3 regions of the Peribacillus sp. P4_B1 genome follow, and region 1 is predicted to be linked to each of the others. Evidence: riboswitches for the same ligand, from Rfam matches in the RefSeq annotation. Region 1 holds a riboswitch; each other region holds the start of a gene.

Region 1 (2,275 bases):
ATATAGATTGGCGGAGAGGGGTTGCCCGTTTCTTTTGCGTCATCCTGATTTGTTATTACGCCGCTTATTCTTTAGGACAAGCCATTGCAGAATCCTTGGAAGCATCCGTTCATTTTTCCATTCAGCAAAATGTGGCTGTACTTATCGGAACAATCTTTTATACAGTACTGAACTATATTGGCCAGAAATACTTTGTCTTTAAAAAAAGCAATTTGGGAACAATTCAAGAAGGAAGGAACTGATTAGAATCAAAGAATGCCCCTTTGGATGGAAATCAAAGTGGATTTCATGAAGCGAATTTTTGATTTTCAGCGTGGAGTTTATATATTGCAAACCTATCCAAGCGGGGGCAGATCCTTTTAATAAGAAAGGTGAACCGTTAATAAATTAGAGATTTAAACAGTTTCGTAATTCGGTAATTTTCCCCTTTAAGTACCCACCGTTTTGTTCTTTCATTTCTTAAAAATTGATTGGGAAGTTTCTCTTTTTTAACAAGTTATTCACCTTTTTCCTACCTTCGAATCATGCACTTGGATGACTTATGTTATATAAGTCAGAACAAAGCCTCACTCAAAATAAATTATTATTTTACTGTGCAAAATTTTCATTTACTTTTCTATTTCACCGGAGTATGATAATCAACAGTTTCGTATTTCTAAATCGCTTAAACCTTATGGTACGGGGGACCCGTTATGGGATTATTTTAACAATCCAAGGGGTGAATCCTTTCAAGGTAGGGCTACTCTTAGGTCCGAATCCGACAGCTAACCTCGTAAGCGTTATATGAGAGGGAAGTGGAGCTTGTTAGACAAAAAAGTGGATGTCTACAGGTCTATTTAGTTATGACTTGTGGGCATTTTTCCATTTTTTTGTTTTTCCTATAGCTGGGTAATATAAACTTATAACTTAAAAATGGTGGTGAATTCTTGATGTTATCTTCTATAAAGAGGTTTTTGATCGGGAGACCTTTAAAATCAAATGCACTAGGTGATCAAAAGCTTAACAAAACCAAGGCTTTGGCAATATTATCTTCTGATGCTTTGTCTTCGGTTGCTTATGGACCGGAGCAAATATTAATCGTTCTGATCACGGTCGGTGCTGCGGCATTCTGGTATTCCATACCCATCGCCATCGGAGTATTGTTACTGTTGGCTGCATTGATCTTGTCCTATAGACAAATCATTTTTGCTTATCCTCATGGCGGGGGAGCCTATGTGGTTTCAAAAAACAATTTAGGTATCAATCCAGGGTTGATAGCTGGAGGATCCTTATTGGTCGATTATATTTTAACTGTAGCTGTAAGTGTTTCTGCAGGTACGGATGCCATCACGTCCGCCTTTCCCAGCCTTCATGCATATAATGTAGGCATAGCCATCGTTTTTGTATTTCTGCTCACCATCCTTAACCTAAGAGGGGTTACAGAGTCGGCCTCTGTTTTGGCCTATCCGGTGTATCTATTCGTTTTAGCGTTGTTCATCTTGATTGGTGTAGGAATTTACAAAATCCTGACAGGTGGAGTCTCACCGGAATTACACGCGCCAATCGGGACTCCAGTAGCGGGCATCAGTTTATTCATACTGCTAAGGGCATTTGCATCAGGAAGCTCCGCATTGACAGGAGTCGAAGCGATTTCCAATGCGATTCCGAACTTTAAAGACCCAGCTCCGAATAATGCTGCAAAAACTTTAATAGCTATGGGTTCCTTACTGGCTGTATTATTTACGGGAATCGTATTCTTAGCCTACTATTTAAGCATTGTTCCTAGCGCAGAGGTAACGGTCGTCTCGCAGATTGCTGAAGAGATCTTTGGTCGGAATTTCATGTATTTCTTCATTCAAGGTACGACTGCATTGATCTTGATTCTTGCTGCCAATACTGGCTATTCCGCTTTCCCCTTGCTTGCGGTGAATCTTGCAAAAGATAAATTCATACCAAGGGCGTTTACGATTAGAGGGGACCGATTAGGATATTCCAATGGAATTATCATACTAGGACTTGCATCCATCATCTTAATAGTCGCATTTGGGGGACATACAGAAAATCTTATTCCACTTTATGCGGTAGGGGTATTTATTCCATTTACGTTTTCCCAGACAGGGATGATTGTCAAATGGATACGCGAAAAGCCAAAAGGCTGGATCATGAAATTAACCATTAATTCAATTGGTGCCACTATTAGTTTTATCGTCACGATGATATTCTTTTTAACCAAATTTACTCAGGTTTGGCCTGTTTTGATTTTTTTACCTATCATCATTTTAATTTTTCATCGAAT
Region 2 (2,275 bases), on a different contig from region 1:
AAACAATAAAAAAAACCGTCCACAAGAAATGCGTCTTGGGGACGGGATCAATAGAACGGTGCCAATTAATATGTCACCATTATTAATCTTATGCCGTATTGCATTAACAGCATGCAATAACTATGCACTATAATGGGAACTCCCTTTAAGCTTCAATACATCCCCGTTACTCCTTTCCAGTTTACCAAGCGCACTGGAAAGTTGCGTTTCATTTACTTTTTTCTCATCGGAATCACATTTACCCTAAACTTTAACATTAATGGTATAATTTTGTAAATGTTATGATTTTCAAAACAAAAAAACTCATTCAAAATTAAATGAGTTTGAAAGCAAAACAAGATAGGAATTTTTCGCTCAGCGTTCCCGAATAAGACACAGGAATGACATAATTGAATACCGTTAAATGAATGTTTGGATTCAGCTGATTTACTTTAGGGAAAACAATTTTAATAACGGATTCTTTTTCTTATCCGTTATCCTTAACTCATTCATTATGATTTGGTCCTCATGATCGGCTATCCATTTCCTTAGTGCATCTTTATCCTGGCATTGTGTTAAATATGTCTGGCCACCCTTGCCTGTAGCGTTAATAACATATCTATTGAACGTCTTCTCCATAATTGCCCGCCTTTTTTATAAAATGTCTGGAACCTTTAAATACGAATGCATTGACTTTTTCTATGCTTTTCAAAAGAAAAATAGTTTATATATATTAATAACATTGATTGCCCATGACCTGTTCAGCTAGAAAGTGTTGAATCAAGTACACCGAAACTGTTATCATAATCGGATTAATCGAACCTATCATAATGTGCTAACTAATATTTGTCAATACGTTTTATCAATGTAAATAAAACGTAAATTTTCAGTTTTATTAAAGAAATATTTTTTTACAATTTAGGGGTTTACAACTGCTAAATGTTGGGAGTAGAATACGTTTATCAATTTAATATATTTCGGCCAAAACTCAAAGGAATTGAGTACGGAGGACCCAATCATTTGGGGTTAATTCTGCCATGCAGAAGGGATGAGATCAGCTCTTTCGCCATCCTACCCGTCAGCTAACTTCGTCGGCTAAAGCGAAGGAGGTCATAAGACCGCCTATTTCGGGAGCTTTTTTTGCACGCTTTTTGTGACAAAATAGCTGTTCGATGTTTACGCAGGTCTTTTTATTATGCTTAAAAAAGATTTGATAACAGGATTGATGGTTAAGATATTCATACAGTTTTACACATGTCATTTTTAGGTAGGGATGATCAATTGATAAAAGCAAAAAAATTATTCGATCCGCCAAAAATCCTTGTACTAGGCTTTGCCACCCTGATACTTATTGGGGCCTATTTGCTGACCCTGCCGATTTCTACTGAAAATGGGAATGGCCTTGCTTTTCTGGATGCTTTATTCACCTCAACCTCCGCTACATGTGTAACAGGACTTGTCGTAGTGGATACGGGAACGACCTTCACCACCTTTGGTGAATTGGTCATCTTAACACTGATTCAGATAGGCGGCTTAGGATTCATGTCATTTGCGACGTTTTTCTTTTTCCTTTTAGGCAAAAGGATTTCTTTAAAAGGCAGGTTACTCTTGCAGGAATCCTTAAATAATCTTTCCATGGCAGGTATAGTCAAGTTAGTAAAACGGCTTTTAATTTTCACGGCCATCATTGAAGCCATGGGTGCCCTTATCTTATCGATTCGCTTTTCTTTTGACATGCCAATCGGCAAAGCGATCTATTACGGGGTTTTTCATTCCATATCGAATTTCAATAATGCCGGTTTTGATTTGATGGGAGAATTCAAGAGCTTGACCCCTTATGTATCGGATCCATTCGTAACCCTTACGGTCGCCTTCCTGATCACGTTTGGCGGAATAGGTTTTATCGTGATGAATGAACTATACGAATATCGTGATACCCATCGTTTATCCGTACATACGAAGGTTGTTCTGATGACTAGCCTGACACTTACAATCGCCGGCGCAATTTTAATCTTTTTATTCGAGTTCGGTAATGCCAAGACATTGCAGCCTTTATCTTTCATGGGTAAAACGTTATCGTCTCTATTTCAATCGGTTTCACCAAGGACGGCCGGCTCCAATACGCTGAATATCCCTGATTTGACTCAACCCACATTACTGCTCATCATTTTCTTGATGTTCGTTGGGGCTTCACCCGGATCGACTGGCGGCGGGATTAAAACAACCACATTTGCGACGCTTATCGGAACGGTCTGGTCACAGATTAAAGGAAAGGGTGATGTGGTATTATTCCGTC
Region 3 (2,275 bases), on a different contig from region 1:
ATCCAGCAGAAGAGCCGTCACTAAAAAAGGATAACAGATTTCCATTTCAGGCTTTAATCGAACCGGAGGGTGAAGAAACTGAATCTTTGTTGGTGGGATCCAAAGTCAACCTTGCTGTAATAACCAATGAGAAAGCTGGTGTACCGGCCATTCCCATAGAGGCAGTGCATTACCAAAAAAGGCCGCATGTCTACAAATTGACTAAAAAAGGCTATGTGGATAAACACTACATTTCAAAAGGGCTTAAAGCAGAAGGTAAGCAGGAACTAATAAAGGGACCGTCAGTAGGTGATGTCATCCTGCTAGAACCGAATAGGGTAGCGAAGAACCATTCTTATTTTATTACCCCAATTCAATTTGAAAAAGTGAAAATTGCAACTTATAAAAAATTCACCTCTAGGGAAAAAGTAAGGTATCTGTTACTTGGCATTTTGGAAAAATAACTGCTTCTTTCATAAAGAAAGGGGATGTCAAATTAGTTATTATTTATATATCCATATAGCTTAAATGACTAAAAATCGGGAAGTGTAATACTTGGTGAAATCATCTAAAATGCAGAATATTCAGATATATTTAAAGACTTTTTCTAAAATGGATGAGAATAAACATTTACAGATTAACCTTTTTAGTATAATATTTTATTATAAGTTAACTCGCTTAATCTTATTCCAAGAACGGGGGAACCATTTTTGTGGATTTTATTCCACTAGGGGTGAATTCAGAAATGAAAGGGCAAATTGTGTTTCCAATTCCTAACCCGACAGCTAACCTCGTCAGCGTCTTTAAGGGAACATGTGTGAATATTCACGCCAATATGAAATCGACACATGAAGTGTCTTTTTTTTCGGCGTAAAGACAGAGTTTTTCAAAAAAAGAAAAATTACTTTCTTTCTATTAGTATCTTGTTTCCCTTACCGAGACAAAACGTTTTTGCATCAAAGACTTTATGGAAGGTGAGGAAAGTATATGAAGAAATTCAAGTTAAGTTTAGCTAGCCAAATTTTCATTGGTTTAATTCTAGGGATTATCGTTGGTGCCATTTTTTATGGTAATGAGACGGCCCAAAACTTTTTACAGCCATTCGGAGACATTTTCCTACGAATGATTAAAATGATTGTTGTGCCAATCATTGTATCAAGTCTTATCGTTGCAGTTGCGGGTGTAGGTGATTTAAAAGCAGTAGGTAAACTAGGAGCTAAATCACTTTCATACTTTGTGGCGGTAACTATGATTGCGATTGCTGTTGGTTTAATTTCCGCTAATATCATCCAGCCTGGTGCTGGCGTAAATATGAATCATCTGGAAAAAACTGACATCTCCACTTATGTTGATACAGCAGAAACTAAGCAGCATGAATCATTTGTAGATACACTTGTTCACATTGTACCATCCAATCCAGTACAAGCTATGGTACAAGGCGATATGTTAGCGATTATTTTCTTCTCCGTATTGTTTGGACTAAGTATTGCCGCGATCGGTGAAAAAGGTAAACCAGTATTCCGTTTCTTCCAAGGTACAGCAGAAGGAATGTTCTACCTAACTAATATGGTCATGAAATTTGCTCCTATTGGGGTATTTGCACTAATCGGTGTGACCATCTCCAAGTTCGGTTTGGAATCTTTAATTCCGTTAGGTAAGTTAGCGCTTTCTGTATACGGAACAATGATTTTCTTTGTAATTGTCGTTCTGGGTCTTATTGCAAAATTTGTAGGATTCAATATCTTTACATTGATTAAACTTCTAAAAGAAGAATTGATACTTGCGTTCTCTACAGCAAGTTCAGAAGCGGTTCTTCCGAAACTTATGGAAAAAATGGAAAAAGCGGGATGTCCGAAACATATAGCTACATTTGTTATTCCGACTGGATACTCTTTTAACCTTGATGGTTCAACATTATACCAAGCGTTGGCAGCTATCTTCATCGCTCAAATGTACGGAATCGATTTAAGTGCTTATGAGCAAATTACGCTAATGCTAGTGTTAATGATCACGTCTAAGGGTATTGCGGGTGTACCAGGTGTATCCTTCGTAGTTCTTTTAGCGACATTAGGAACAGTTGGTATTCCTATTGAAGGTTTAGCATTTATTGCCGGTATCGACCGTATTCTTGATATGGGACGTACAGTAGTAAACGTTATCGGTAATTCACTTGCAGCAATCGTCATCTCTAAATGGGAAGGTCAATTCAACCCTCCTTCCGATAAAGAATTAGAACAAGTTTCTTAATACAAAAAATCCAGAGTGATATGTCACTCTGGATTTTTTGTGTTTGAAA

Evidence for each region. Region 1 has a riboswitch for cyclic di-AMP ahead of AC1DVK_RS06245 (APC family permease). Riboswitches for the same ligand answer to the same signal wherever they lie in the genome.
Region 2: another riboswitch for cyclic di-AMP. It lies ahead of AC1DVK_RS16080 (TrkH family potassium uptake protein); the one in region 1 lies ahead of AC1DVK_RS06245 (APC family permease).
Region 3: another riboswitch for cyclic di-AMP. It lies ahead of AC1DVK_RS20855 (cation:dicarboxylate symporter family transporter); the one in region 1 lies ahead of AC1DVK_RS06245 (APC family permease).

Annotation. Positions count from the first base shown of each region.
Region 1 is NZ_JBFUHM010000008.1:11,472-13,746, reverse strand. It holds gene AC1DVK_RS06250 (GtrA family protein) at 1-242, shown strand, start outside; cyclic di-AMP (ydaO/yuaA leader) riboswitch at 652-795, shown strand; gene AC1DVK_RS06245 (APC family permease) at 930-2,275, shown strand, end outside.
Region 2 is NZ_JBFUHM010000027.1:35,333-37,607, forward strand. It holds gene AC1DVK_RS16075 (hypothetical protein) at 427-618, opposite strand; cyclic di-AMP (ydaO/yuaA leader) riboswitch at 949-1,091, shown strand; gene AC1DVK_RS16080 (TrkH family potassium uptake protein) at 1,234-2,275, shown strand, end outside.
Region 3 is NZ_JBFUHM010000045.1:24,812-27,086, reverse strand. It holds gene AC1DVK_RS20860 (efflux RND transporter periplasmic adaptor subunit) at 1-443, shown strand, start outside; cyclic di-AMP (ydaO/yuaA leader) riboswitch at 645-794, shown strand; gene AC1DVK_RS20855 (cation:dicarboxylate symporter family transporter) at 967-2,226, shown strand.